2 regions of the Sutcliffiella sp. NPDC057660 genome follow, and region 2 is predicted to be linked to the other one. Evidence: predicted binding sites of a transcription regulator. Region 2 holds the regulator's gene; the other holds the start of a gene.
The links. Region 2 encodes LexA, which represses DNA repair genes until DNA is damaged. Its sites were predicted from a motif close to CGAACATATGTTCG; they were not measured.
Positions count from the first base shown of each region.

Region 1: the regulator LexA is predicted to act here: its motif matches at 3,295-3,308, upstream of ACFVAD_RS20370 (sigma-70 RNA polymerase sigma factor region 4 domain-containing protein).

Region 1 is NZ_JBHVHV010000020.1:27,764-34,820, forward strand. Features, by position in the region: gene ACFVAD_RS20345 (restriction endonuclease) at 1-148, opposite strand, end outside; gene ACFVAD_RS20350 (hypothetical protein) at 124-381, opposite strand; gene ACFVAD_RS20355 (RNA chaperone Hfq) at 448-660, opposite strand; gene ACFVAD_RS20360 (hypothetical protein) at 666-998, opposite strand; gene ACFVAD_RS20365 (helix-turn-helix domain-containing protein) at 980-1,978, opposite strand; gene ACFVAD_RS20370 (sigma-70 RNA polymerase sigma factor region 4 domain-containing protein) at 3,373-3,963, shown strand; gene ACFVAD_RS20375 (hypothetical protein) at 3,986-4,204, shown strand; gene ACFVAD_RS20380 (YvrJ family protein) at 4,242-4,391, shown strand; gene ACFVAD_RS20385 (hypothetical protein) at 5,048-5,383, shown strand; gene ACFVAD_RS20390 (hypothetical protein) at 5,737-6,243, opposite strand; gene ACFVAD_RS20395 (hypothetical protein) at 6,823-7,057, opposite strand, start outside.
Region 2 is NZ_JBHVHV010000005.1:76,760-83,816, forward strand. Features, by position in the region: gene ACFVAD_RS06565 (ABC transporter transmembrane domain-containing protein) at 1-386, opposite strand, end outside; gene ACFVAD_RS06570 (YneF family protein) at 523-744, opposite strand; gene sirA (sporulation inhibitor of replication protein SirA) at 836-1,267, opposite strand; gene ACFVAD_RS06580 (YdcF family protein) at 1,540-2,037, shown strand; gene tkt (transketolase) at 2,084-4,090, opposite strand; gene ACFVAD_RS06590 (DUF896 domain-containing protein) at 4,181-4,411, opposite strand; gene ACFVAD_RS06595 (YneB family resolvase-like protein) at 4,456-5,130, opposite strand; gene lexA (transcriptional repressor LexA) at 5,268-5,885, shown strand; gene ACFVAD_RS06605 (hypothetical protein) at 6,037-6,582, opposite strand.

The DNA.
Region 1 (7,057 bases), on a different contig from region 2:
CTGCCTTTATCCCGATTTTCTTCCGGTAGCGTTTTGCTTGTACCACTATTCTTTTACTTCCCTGCTGCAATATTAAATCAGCTCCATAGTCTCCACTACCTTTGGTAACTTTAGCTATATAACCTAATCGGGTGTATAAGATTTCCAGGTATGACCGGTCATTTGGTCGATCTCCTGAATGCCTGAGTTACTTAGGATGTTGCTTTTTTGCTTTGCCGATACAAATAGAAAAACAAACATTACGGAGACAGATACTACCCCAAAAGAAGCTGTCAGAAATAATGAACTGGTTAATAAAAAGATTCCAAATGTAATTAAAACCACCAACATCATTAGCGATTCTGTTATTATGTCGTCCTTGCTCTTTCTTCTTCTGGCCATACTATATTTCCTTCCTTAAAACAGAAAGGCAAGCATCTAACCTTTTTGTTTATAGTCAAATAGTATTTAAAATTTTAATGGTCCCTGGGGAGTAATAGTGGCTATTTCAGATTTGTATATGATTTGTTGTCTGGAGTTATAATTAATAACCAAGGTAAACGTATCATAATTTGTTAGTTCTCCTTTTAGGGTTTTTCCGTTTTTTAAATGAAGGGAAATAGCAGTTTTACTTTTCCGGATCTCATTTAAAAATGCGCTCTGCATATCTCTTTTTTTCATTTTCATTAACTCCTATTGTTATCATCTGTTTCAACCAATTGTATATCACTGCAGTAAAAAAATCCTATCCCATTTTGAAATTCAACTGTATAACAGGTAGCTCGGTTGTTCTTTTGTATGGAAGAGATGTACCCCCTTTGTTTTGCAAAAGATTTTAAGTAAAAGTAGTCTTCAGGATTCTTATCTTCTAAAGTAGGAGCGGGTTCTAGGACAGTTACTTCGGACCTTAGAGAGTAAGCTACGTTATCCTGAGTTGCATCCGGTTTAGGTTCAAGCATTTCAAAAATACTCAATTGTTCCACAACATCATTACCTACCTCTATTTTTGCTTTCGCCATTCCCAAACAGTATCAAAAGCCTCGACAGCAATTTGTTCCATGGATTTATTTTCTTTTTTAGCTTTGGTTTTAATGAAGTCCTTAAGCTGGCTTGGAATCGAAATATTAAATGGTTCTAGATCACTGTCTAGGAATACTCCTTCGGGTTGTTCCAACACTTTTCCTTCTAAGATATTGTTCTTCAATACCTCTAAAATTTCTTGATCTGTACTTACTACAAGAGAAGGCTTTACCTCTAATTCAATAAAGTTCTCTTGTAAATCAATCCTAATGTTCTGAGGACCAGCGGCAGCATAAATGAGTTCAATTGCTGTATAAATGGAAGATTTAATGTTAAACGGACGTGAAAACCTAAATTTCGCATAACCTCTTCTTGTACTATAGTCTCTATTTTCAATTTTTTGATAACACTCAAAACCACGCTTCTCCGCAACGTCTAAGGGAATATTCTCACCATGTTCAGTAACTATTTTGCTCTTTTCTTCTGTTATTTCCATTAAGCGTCCGTGCTCGTGCGTATATTTATTGATAAAAAGTTGAAATAAGAGAAATCCTTGGTTTTTTAAATAATAAAACTTCTTGTCCAAACGCGATTCAGTTTGATGGCTATATGCCGTTTTAAAACGCTCGAACTCTTCCTTCGAGATAAAATAAATTTCTCTACCTTTATAAAGATGCTTTACGGCACTTAAAGTGCCGTCATTTATAAAAGAATTAACCGTGGCTACATGTATTTTTAATGCATCAGCTACTTCACCAGTAGTAAAACCAGGCTTTTTCAGAGCCTTCTCCAACTTTTCTACTTGGTCGCTAGGGAATAACTTTGTCCTTCTCATTCGCCATTTGTGATCGTATAGAGGAACTAACTTCTTTTCACGAACATATTTATAGATTGTTGCCGTTTTTACGTTTAATCTTTCTGCTACTTCTTCTGTAGTTAAGTACTCTTTAAGCGTTGGATCATTTTCTTCGTTAACCACGTGAACCCTCCTCTAACTTAATATATATATTACTTCTTAACAAAAAGTAATTTAAATTTAATAAATAAAAAGCTATCCAAAGATAACTCTTATTAATAAAATTAGCAACTTAATAGAGGAAAAAGAAAAAGAGTGCATGCATTAATCCATCACAGAACATTCTCCCTTTGCATAATCCTAAAGATTACTTAAGTTAAACTTGCACTATTTAGTTTTTCGAACTTTAAATTTTTTAAAAAGATGCTCAATTCTAGATTAGCTGATTCTCTACCATTGTCAAAAAATATTTCTGTTGTTTTAATATCAAAATAATCTCAGCAATCAGTGATTACACGAATGCTGGTAATATCGATATATTATTTCACATATTCATGTTTTTTGCATTGCCTTCAATTATATTATCTAAAATGAATTGTTTTTTTAAAATTTAGACATTAAGTATCGTCCTTTTTTAGGTGTATAAGCTTTGTACCCTCATTAAAATTAAAATGTATGTCCATATACGCTCCATTAAAAAAGAATATTCAACGAATTCTTTCCCTTTTCATATTTACATTATCAACCATTCTTTGTGAGATATCCATAAAAATTATTACGAAAATTACTTTTATATGGGGTAGCGCTGTTAAAATGTGAATTTTCAAGTTTGCCTTTCGCAGCTTTAATAACGAAAACTTTTACAATGATAAGGCTTTTGAGACAAGTCGTAGAGAGGCACTACCAAGATTTATTAGACGCCTCCCAATAGATTACAACTCTATTGAGAGAAGGCTCTATACCCTATCGTTGTATATCCGTATTATCCTGATGTTACCCCTCATGATAATACACAGGGATTGTTCGTTCATTGACCTGGTGGAGTGCCCGTTTACGTGAAGTGAACACAAAAATCAAGCATTTGTACTATAGCTCCGAGAGAATGAAATACAACCTGATATTTCTTGCTAACTACCTGCGTATGGCGTTCCGATCCATACGAGAATCGGAACAGATTACGTATTCCCTCGCTGACGCAAGTTGGATCAATGTACTATTGTGCATTACGATACCACTAGGCGAATGGCAAAGAGAAACCCTAACATATATTTATATATCACGCAGATATGTATTGTAAGCAAAAAAGGACAACTTAGTGAATGTAACCCATTTGGAACGTGAACAGTAATACACTTTCTCTACTGTTATATTGGCTAGAATGTCTCTAAAACAAGTAACACTAACACTAAATATAAACCAATATGAAAAAACTCACCCTGCCTTTTTCTTCATTCTGGGAGTAAAGAAAACAATTACCGACTAAAATATGTTAAAATACAAGAACAAGCGTTCGCATTTCGGTTTATTTTTTTCGCTTTTTTTCACTTTAATATGTAGCAGCCAAAGAATGGAGAGTGGTGATTATTAAGAAATATACTAGTTTAGACGAATACAAACAAATGAATGTTGAGTTTTTTTCTCAACCCATTGTCAAGGGATTCTTCGAAAGTGATTCCTCTCATATGGAGCTCCTCGAAAAGGCGATCATTCAAGGTGATAAGAAATCCCAAAGAATGTTGGACAACCTGTTTTTTGAGCATTTTTTATTATATAGGCTCGTAAAGTACATCACGACCCTATCCCACTTTTATTCTATTGATTTCGACAAACGGTTGAGAAAACAAAAGGTGAGATACCCTGCAATTTTGGATAAAACGATTGATGATTCGGAAAACGATGGCACCATGGGTGATTTTCTTTCCTACAAACAAGAAGAATTTCATGAGATGAATCAGGATTTAAACTTATTCGATATTATTGAAAATGACAATCTACTCCTAGCTTTCAAAAGTTTAACGCTAAAAGAAATGCAAATCTTACAACTTATAATAATTGAAAACAGAAAACAGGTAGATATTGCTCACTTGTTTGGTGAAACCCCTCAAAATATAGCAAAAACAAAGAAAAGAGCAATAGAAAAAGTACAAAGACAACTAATAAACTTCTAACCTTCAAGGAGAGTGGATATTTGTGAAAAAATTCGATGAAAAAATTCTGATGCGAGCCTTCGTTCTAGTTGACTCGAAAATAAAGAAGTCCACTATGAATACTGATCTGAACAACAGAGAGGATTTAGAACAAGAAATAAAATTAAAGGTCATTGAAGCTATACTAAAGGGTAAAATTGAAACCCCTCTTACGTTTACAGAGTATAAGGAGAAGTTTGACAGGAGAAAAGCAGTGAGCTAACCGATTTTAGCTCACTGCTTTAAGGGGGTGAAAACAAATGGAGATTCCTCAAATTGTCACCATACTAGGGAACTTTGGCTTTCCCGTTATGATAGCTATTTACCTTCTTATCCGTTTTGAGAAACGAATTGAAAGTCTAACGGAAGCTATAACAAAATTACAACAAGCCATGAAAACAAAACTTTAAGAGACTTATAAGATTGTTTTCTTCTAGAGTAGTTCCTGTTTATGTAGTACCAAGTGATATAGTCACTTGAAATAATATGGTTTTTCACGAAATACGCGGCTAACATTATTTTTGCCCGGTCGGAAATGAGTGAACTACGAAGCGCTCAACTTAGTATTTACAATCATGGCATTAATTCACCCAACAAACATAATTTTATTTTGCTTTACCTTTCAGCTAGAAAGGGATATATCGCAAGCACTCCGACATCTTTTGCAAACGCCTTTTTTTGGATTTGCATCCACAGTTAGAATTTCTTTAAAGAACTCCTGTTTATAACGGATACAAAGGGATGCTCGAACTTGATGTGTTTTTATGTCCAATACAAAATTATACCAACATAAGTAACATTTCCTATCGTGGAATATACGGTAAGTGGCCAACAACGAATTCGATTCATTAAAGGAAGAGGAGTAGTAAGACGAGCTCAAACATCTTACGAAACTTGGATTCCTCTCTTATAGTCGAAAAACCGAACCTTACTGGTTCGGTTTTTGCGGTCTTTCACCAAAGAGCAATAAAATAGAACAATAAACAAGTAATATCCAGTATAAATACACAATTAGTGGCAGAATTATGTTAATATTTAAACAAAAATAGATTGTGGGGGAATTTTTATGACCTTAGGGGCATTGTTTATTGTGGTTGTTTTAGTTTTCATTAATGAAATAATAGGAAAACGCTTAACCTTAGGGGGAGTGGACTTAGAGGACTCAAATGGAAGCAAAATGAATATTTTAGGGAAAGGATTTATAACATTAATTTTCTTGAGTATTTGGATTATTGCTTATATCAATAATAGTAATAACGATACACTCAGGTTAGTATTTGTATGTGGTATTGCTTCTATACTATTGTATCAATCCATTCTAGAATGGAAATTCCTCGTAGGGAAGAAACATATTTCCTCTTTATTAACTACTTTTGCAATAATCGTTGTTATTTTTTTATAGAGTCCATAATTGCATTAAACCTTAAGGGTTAGTATTATTTGAGATTGGGATTTAAAGATTAATTAAAGAATTATAACTTTTACTAAAAGGTTCTAATAATAAAAAAAAGAAAAAACAGCAAATTGCTCTGTCAGCTTGTAGAGATCCTTGTTTTTCTCTACAAGCTTTTTATGTGGTTAAGAATCTAGGTAATTTTGTTCATGTTTTAAAAAGAATTAGTGATACTTGCACACTCACATTCCCCTTTCTCTTGCAAAGCCCATACGTTTGTATTTGAAAAGAAATGAAATTTACAGAAAAAACACGCTGTCGATAAAATCTCGACAGCGTAACCTGGAAATTTATTATTTTTTTTAGAGAATAATCCATTGTCCACTAGAAGTTTGTACACGTTTTACAATGTAGGTACCGGGAGGGACAGGGCTACCACCTGTATGTGGCCCTTGAATAAAACGAGCAGAGTTACCGCTCCCTAAGTTATGCTCTAAGAAAAGGAATTCAGCCTCTACCGCTGTGTACTTGCCGTTTTCTAAAAAAGGAATTAATTCATCATCAATAATTCTTCGTCCACCTAAAATTTTATTTTTGTGAAGTTCTTTTGCTGTACTATTCATGTAGTTAACAAGCTCTGCCATGAAATAACCAGCAGAAGCTATCGGTACTGCTTTCCCAACAAGTACACGTCCTACAAGAGCGCCCCAAGCTGCTGAAGTAACTGGGTTAAATAAAACTTGTGAGACAGGTCCTGATAAATTTTCATTTAGTGTACGATAAGCCGCACCATGTGCCGTAGACATAGAGCGAATTTGACTTAGAGTTGCGGTAATTGTGGCAGTATATTCTCTAGTAGTGTATGACATATTATACATCTCCTTAATATTGGATTTTCAAGTTCTCGATTGTGCACGATCGACAACCTGTTATTATATAAAGAGAAATTTATTGTTAAAAAAACAACTAATACTCTAAAATTTTTTTGAATTCATTTATTTCTTGTTATTGGCCCCTATACTCCTCAAACATAACTGAGGTACCAGGCAAAACCCCACTTAGAATTCAAATCAGCCAATGAGCTAACACTATCAAACAAAACATCTGGAACCAATGCCTTCTCAAACCTTATTAACAGATTCGGAAGTAGTTTCCCAAAAATGCGGTTTTATAACGTTAAGCCGTCGGAGCGTTAAATACGAAAATTTAACAAGGTAAAGCATTTCCAGACAAGTCTTAGGAGATACTCCCAAACTTTATTAGATGTGAAATCGGTAAAGTCCCAAGAGATTAAAACCCTATTTGAGACAATGTTCTCTTCCCTATTGTTGTATATCCGCATAATCCTGAAGATACCCCTATATCTATAATCTGAGTTGATAAAATTTCTTCACAAGGGATGTACTATTACTATTATTTTTTTCCGAGTTCCTTCTATTATATATCTTTTAAATGACGAGAGAAATTTCCCTCCCGTTGGGCTTCACAAAACGAACGTATTCAAATTCCCAGGAGTCAAGATCAATACAAGCAGGATCTTCTAATGTAGAGCTATCTAGCTCTATATTATGTCGAGTTTTAAGATGATTCAGCAGCTTGCGTGTTGCTGTTACTTCTTCCAGATTCCTTCTTGTTACTGCAAAACGATGTGGCTTATCTAATAAAGCATACCCAACTCCTATC
Region 2 (7,057 bases):
TGCTGAATTGCCTGCAGGTCATTTGTGGAGTGAGCCATCAGATCTCCCACTCTTCGTCTTTGGTAGAAACTCGGTGACATTTTTGTAAAGTGTTCATACAAATTGTTGCGCAATAACCTTGCCAACCTGACTGAAGGACCAAAGATCATGATTCTCCATAAGTACCTTAAAAAATATACAATGATTGCAGTCCCTAATAGGATAAGCATCAACTGCAAAATCAGGTCCTTTGTCAGTTCCCCTTCAGCGATATGATCGACCGTCATACCGACGATTCGTGGAGGGACGAGCTCCAACAGGGCAACAAGGGCCAGCATGAATACACCTGGTATATAGGACTTCTTTTCCAGTTTGAAAAACCACCATAAATCTTTAAATATACTCATCGTACTCCCCCGTTAACATTCTTACTTATCTATGTAATCAACTTAGATAGTTTAGCAAAAATTCTAATATTTAGGAAGATTATTTCATTAAATTAGCCAAAAGAAAAAGCACTCATTTGACTGAGTGCCCTATCGTTTATTTCATTTGTTGGTTGCTCATTGCTTTCATCATTTGGTTGATTTTCTTTTGGGATGGTTTCATTCCCATTTGCATCATCATCACGCGAAGCATTTGCTCATTAATCGGCGGGTTTTTCTTCAGGTAAGTCATCATGTACTTACGAGCGATGAAAAATCCTAGTGCAACTCCAGCAATCAAAGCCAGAACAATAAGCAAAATCCAAATCCAAGGTTGCATCTAACATTTCCTCCTCTAAACTATGTCTACCAATGTAGTGTACTAAACCAACTATCATTATACAACATTTTCCGCTAATTTTCTCTATACCCTAGACATATTTTCTCTGTTTTATCGGCTGCAACCAGCCAAACCGACCAGATTTGGTATCGATAGCGAGGAAGTATGGTGCCTGTTTTCTAATAACTTCAAAAAAGATCGCCTCTGCTTCAAAAGACCCAGAGGAGGACAGCTTCAAATATTTTTCAAAAATCGACAATTTAGCTATTGATTCTCTTTTTTCTATTTTGTGCTGATAGGATTGCGACTGGTAACCTTCTATTTGTTTCATGGAAGTTTCTAATGCCTGCTGGAGGGGGAAGGTCGGTATGGGGATGGTGATGTAATCGACCTGCTGCTTCACTACATCTTGAAGTTGATCCACTTGTTCATACTGCTGAAAGAGCTGAAATAATTTCAATTCATTGCCCGCATAATGCTTCGCAATTTCTTCCTCTATGAGATAGATCATATAATGGCGCAAACAAAACCCTCCTAACATCCTCTTTTATATTATTATAAGGAATGATAGAGGAAAGATTTGTCTGTTGATGGCGCGACTATTGACTATTTTTGTTGGAACTTGTCGAAAGCATCAATTCTGAACAATAAACTCCATTATCATGATACAATTTTAGGTAAATAACAAATAAAAGGACACATTTTATGAAAATACGAGGAGCAATAAAATTATTATTAATTGTTTGTTTACTTTTTGTTTTTTATAACGGATACAATATATGGTCTTTCAGCAAAATGAATGAGTTGGAGAAATCGGATGCCGCTATCGTACTTGGGGCTGCCGTCTACAACGGAACTCCTTCTCCAGTTCTCAGAGAAAGAGTGAACCATGCTATATGGCTGTATGAAAATGAGTACGTTGAGAAGATAATTTTTACAGGTGGAAAAAGCAGGGAGGACAGCCTTACAGAATCGGAAGCAGCAAAAGAGTATGCTAACAGTAAAAAGGTTGCATCCGGGGATATTCTTATAGAGGTAAATTCAAAAATTACAGAAGAAAACTTACTCTATGCTTTGGAAGTGGCAGAGGCTAATAAACTTAACACGTTTATTTTGGTCAGCGACCCCTTGCATATGAAACGAACTACTATGATAGCCGAGGACTTCGGAATGGATGTTAGATCATCTCCAACACAAACCTCCGCATATAAGACCTATAAGACCAAAATTCCATTTTTCTTTCGTGAATTATTTTTTCTAATAGCGTATAGAGTGACATTGCCTTTCCGCTGAATATACAAAAGAGCCATGCACGTATGCATGGCTCTTTTCAAATATATTAGTTATCCAATAGCGCCTTCACTCTAGCAACTACGTTCTCAGTAGTGAAGCCATATTCCTTCATGATTCTTTCTCCAGGAGCAGAAGCACCGAACGTGTTGATTGCGAGGATATCCCCTTCATCTCCTGTGTAGCGCTCCCATCCTAGTGGAGTTGCCATTTCGATTCCAAGACGTTTTTTCACATCTTTTGGCAATACGGAGTTTTTGTACTCCTTGGATTGCTGTTCGAAACGGTCCCATGATGGCATACTTACAACTGAAACATCGATGCCTTCCTGTTGAAGTGCAGCTTGAGCTTCTACAGCCAATCCGACTTCAGAGCCGGTTGCAAGTAATAATGCATCCGGAGTTTCCTTTTGTGCTTTGGAAATCACGTATGCACCTTTTTTCACGCCTTCTAATGCCGTCTCGCTTGTTCCCTTGATCGTAGGAAGATTTTGACGAGTCAATACAAGAGCAGTAGGTGTTTTCTCTGATTCCAATGCCACTTTCCAAGCAGCCGCAGTTTCGTTACCGTCTGCCGGGCGAATCACGGAAAGGTTCGGCATAGCACGCAAGGATGGCAGTTGCTCGATCGGCTCATGTGTAGGCCCATCTTCTCCAACCGCAATACTGTCATGTGTAAATACATATGTTACAGGCAGCTGTTGAAGTGCAGCCAAGCGAATAGCTGGACGCAGGTAATCGGAGAATACGAAGAAAGTTCCACCGTATACTTTTAGTCCACCATGCAATGCCATACCGTTTAACGCCGCACCCATTCCGAATTCACGTACTCCGAACCAGATGTTTCGTCCGCTGTAATCTTCCGGAGTGAAGTCCGCTTCGTTTTTAATATTCGTTTTATTGGAGCCTGCAAGGTCCGCAGAACCTCCAAAGAAATAAGGAACTTTTTTAGCGATTGCATTCAGCACTTCACCGGAGGAAGCACGGGATGCCAAGCTTTTCCCATCTTCATAAACTGGAATCTCAGAATCCCAGCCTTCAGGCAATTCGCCATTGATTGCCGCTTCAAGCTGCTGACCCAATTCAGGATATTTCGCTTTGTACGCATCAAATAGTTCATTCCAAGCCTCTTCAGCCTGTTGCCCTTTTTCAGCTACCGTTTCACGGAAATGCGCATATACTTCTTCCGGAACATGGAAATCTTGTTCAAACGTCCATTTGTATGCTTCTTTTGTTAGCTTCATTTCATCGGCTCCAAGTGGTGCTCCGTGAACATCAGACTTACCGGAAAGATTCGGGGAACCAAATCCAATAGTCGTTTTCACTTCAATCAGTGTAGGTCGATTAAGGTCGCTCTTCGCTTCTTCCACTGCCGCCGCAATCTCTTCCAGGTTATTTCCGTCCTCAACACGGATGACCTGCCAGCCATACCCTTTGAAACGCAGTTCTACGCTTTCAGAGAAGGAACGGTCGAGATCACCGTCAAGAGAGATATCATTGGAATCATAAAGAACGATAAAACGTCCCAGCTTCAAGTGGGAAGCAAGGGATGCTGCCTCACCAGAGACACCTTCCATCAAATCGCCGTCTCCACAAATGCTGTATGTAAAATGATTGACCAATTCCATATCTTCTTTATTATAAGTTGCTGCAAGATGACGTTCGGCCATTGCCATTCCCACACCCATTGCAATACCCTGTCCAAGTGGACCAGTCGTTGCATCTACACCTGCAGTGTGGCCGAATTCAGGATGTCCTGGAGTTTTGCTGCCCCATTGACGGAACTCCTTCAAGTCATCCATGGATAGATCATATCCGCCTAAGTGCAATAGGCTGTATAACAGCATGGAGCCATGACCAGCAGATAATACAAAACGGTCTCTGTTGAACCAGTTGGGATTGTTTGGGTTATGGTTCATGAATTTTGTCCAAAGGGAATAGCCCATAGGAGCAGCCCCCATCGGCATACCAGGGTGGCCAGAGTTCGCTTTTTCGATTGCATCGATAGATAATGTACGAATTGTGTTAATGGAAAGTTGATCTATATTGTGTGTCATCAATTCCATCCTTTCTTTTTATCTGATTTTTTATTGGAAAAATTATATTTTATCATAAATAGTATGTTCCAATGTTCTGAAAAAAAGCGATTAATGCTTTAAATTCTTTTTTGTTTCCTTTAGCTTCTCTGGTGTAACATCATTGCCCTCCGGATCTACAATGGTCACGGATTGCAGCGTGTTATCCATGGAAGCACGAAAAGTCTTGATATATTCTTCACGAAGCTTTTTTTGCTCAGCAGCTTCTTCCATTGAAAGACCTTCTGCTTTGGATTTCTTTGATAATGCATTAATTCTTGCGATTTTTTCTTTTGATAGCATGTAAAACCCTTCTTTCATCCTAGTAAACACATGCTTTAATCTTACTAGAGGGAATCTTTTTTTACAAGCAAACCGCCGTCCTTCTCATCAATATACTCCTTATAGCGCCTATGGACAGTCGCCTTGGAGACATCATACCCAAGCCCTCTTAGTGTAGCTGCAATCTCATGGAAGGTCAGCTTGTTGTTACGGAGCCTTGCGATTTCCTCCACGGGAATATCAATTTTTTCTCGGCCCGGGCTTGCATGGAGGTTGGAAAGGTTCTTGGATGGATCATATCCATTCCTGACTGCCCGCTGCATCCCTCTTTTGATTTTGAGGTTATGTAATTTCCGTTGATATTCCTCCACAATCCCTACAATATCCAAGACCATGGAATCTGAATCCGACAGCGACACTTCTCCATTGTCTGTAATGGTGAATATCTTCACCTTATGCTTTCTCAGCCAATGCAAGAATGCTATCTTGGCATTTCCGCGTCCCAAGCGAGTTTCATCCTGTATGAGGACGACATCAATTTCCTGGTTGGACGTGATTTCGATGATTCGGAAAACCCCTTCCCTATCCAGATCGAAACCGCTCGCCTGCTCTTCTATCACTTCTACAATTTCAATTTGGTGCTGCCCGGCCAACATGAGCAGCTCTTCCTTTTGTCTTACCAGTGACGTTTCCTGTGTCTCTTTCTTTGTACTCACTCGGCAATAGATGATGCCCTTCATCGTAAACACCCCTATAAATATCTAGATTACTTATTATCAGGCGAACAAATATTCCTGTCAATTATTCGAACTTATGTTTGTATTTTTGATGAGAACATGCTATACTATTCATAATATTAATGATAGAGGTGCGGAATATGAAACTATCAAAAAGGCAACAAGATATCCTGAATTTCATTAAAAAAGAAGTACAGGATAAAGGCTATCCCCCATCCGTTCGTGAAATAGGCGAAGCGGTAGGACTTGCTTCGAGCTCCACAGTCCACGGACATCTTGCCCGCTTGGAAAGCAAAGGGCTTATCCGTCGTGACCCTACCAAGCCTAGAGCCATTGAGATCAGAGATATGGAAGACGAAATGACGCCAAGGATTTCTGCAGTCAATGTTCCAATCATCGGTAAAGTAACTGCTGGCCAACCTATCACAGCCATCGAGAACGTCGAAGACTACTTCCCGCTGCCTGATCGCTATGTAGCACCAGATGAGCAGGTATTCATGCTGGAGGTTATGGGAGACAGTATGATCGAAGCAGGAATCCTGGATGGTGACTATGTCATTGTACGCCAACAGCAGTCTGCCAATAATGGGGATATTGTCGTTGCGATGACTGAGGATGATGAAGCAACTGTAAAACGTTTCTTCAAGGAAAAAGACTATATCCGTCTCCAGCCTGAAAACTCCACGCTTGAGCCGATTATTGTTCGTAACGTGAGTATTCTTGGTAAAGTGATTGGTGTATATCGTAACATCCACTAAAAAAGAGGCTGGGACAAATAACGGGTTCTTTTCCCTATCGCAAAAACTCTATTTACGCAATAATTTGTACACTTAATTGCACCGCAAAATGCGGTGTTTTTTTCATCTAAAAAAGCAGTGGAAATGGTATTTTCCTCTGCTTTATAATTTGTTATTCTTTTGTTGTAAATGAGAAGCCATACGTTTTTTCTAACTCTAACAGCATCGAACGCAAACTTTGAACTTCCCTGTTGTTGTCAACTACGAAAATCTGATTATCTTTATAATGAAACTCCAAACTTTGCTCATTTGTTTCTTCATCTATAACTAAGTATACCTTTTCTACATCCTCCCAACTGTATTTGATTTCTTCTTCGAAAGGAGCATCAATAAAGGTGAACCCAGCAGTATTCATAACATTAATTGGTTTTAACCCAATATACATAAAAGCAATTGCCAAAAACAGGGAACCTATAACTATAATGATTTTTTGTTTGTAAAAAAAGTAAGATGCAATGGAGCCTATCATTAAAAACAACCAGGCTATCCCAAAATACCAATAGGTAATGCTAGGTGTTTCTACAACCCAGACAGAAATCATATCCAAAGTAGCTCTTTGAAGAATGTACGGAAGTAACCAGATTATTAATGGAGATAAAACCAACAAAGCGATTGCACTTACCATAAAATAATGTTTTTTTTCATAATTTTTTTTCAAAGCGATACCCCCTCTTTTATTTTTACGTGTTATATATGGTTTAGTTTCAAAATATTTTTATTTTTGAAAACAATTTTACTGAAAAGTTAGGATACAATTAAACGTAAATAAACCCATAAAACCTTTATATATCAACAATAAATGCCTATCAATTTATATTACAAATTGATAGGCATTTTAACTTACATTTTTATTGATTGCGATAGATAACGGAAACTGTTATGGGACAAAAGTGTTTTAGCCTAGTAAAAACCGAACCAATTTGAGATTTCGTTCAAATTGGTTCGGTTTTTTAAAGAATTTAAATATGCGTTTATGTTTTAGATTACACTAGTGGTTGATTGGAGTGCAAGACGTAGACTCCTGCGGCAGCAGTGGCCAATTTGAGGCCCCGCAGGCGAAGCTGAGGGAGCTCACGGGTCACCCACGGAAAGCGAAGTCTTACACGGAAATCAATAGCGATATTTAAAGCCGG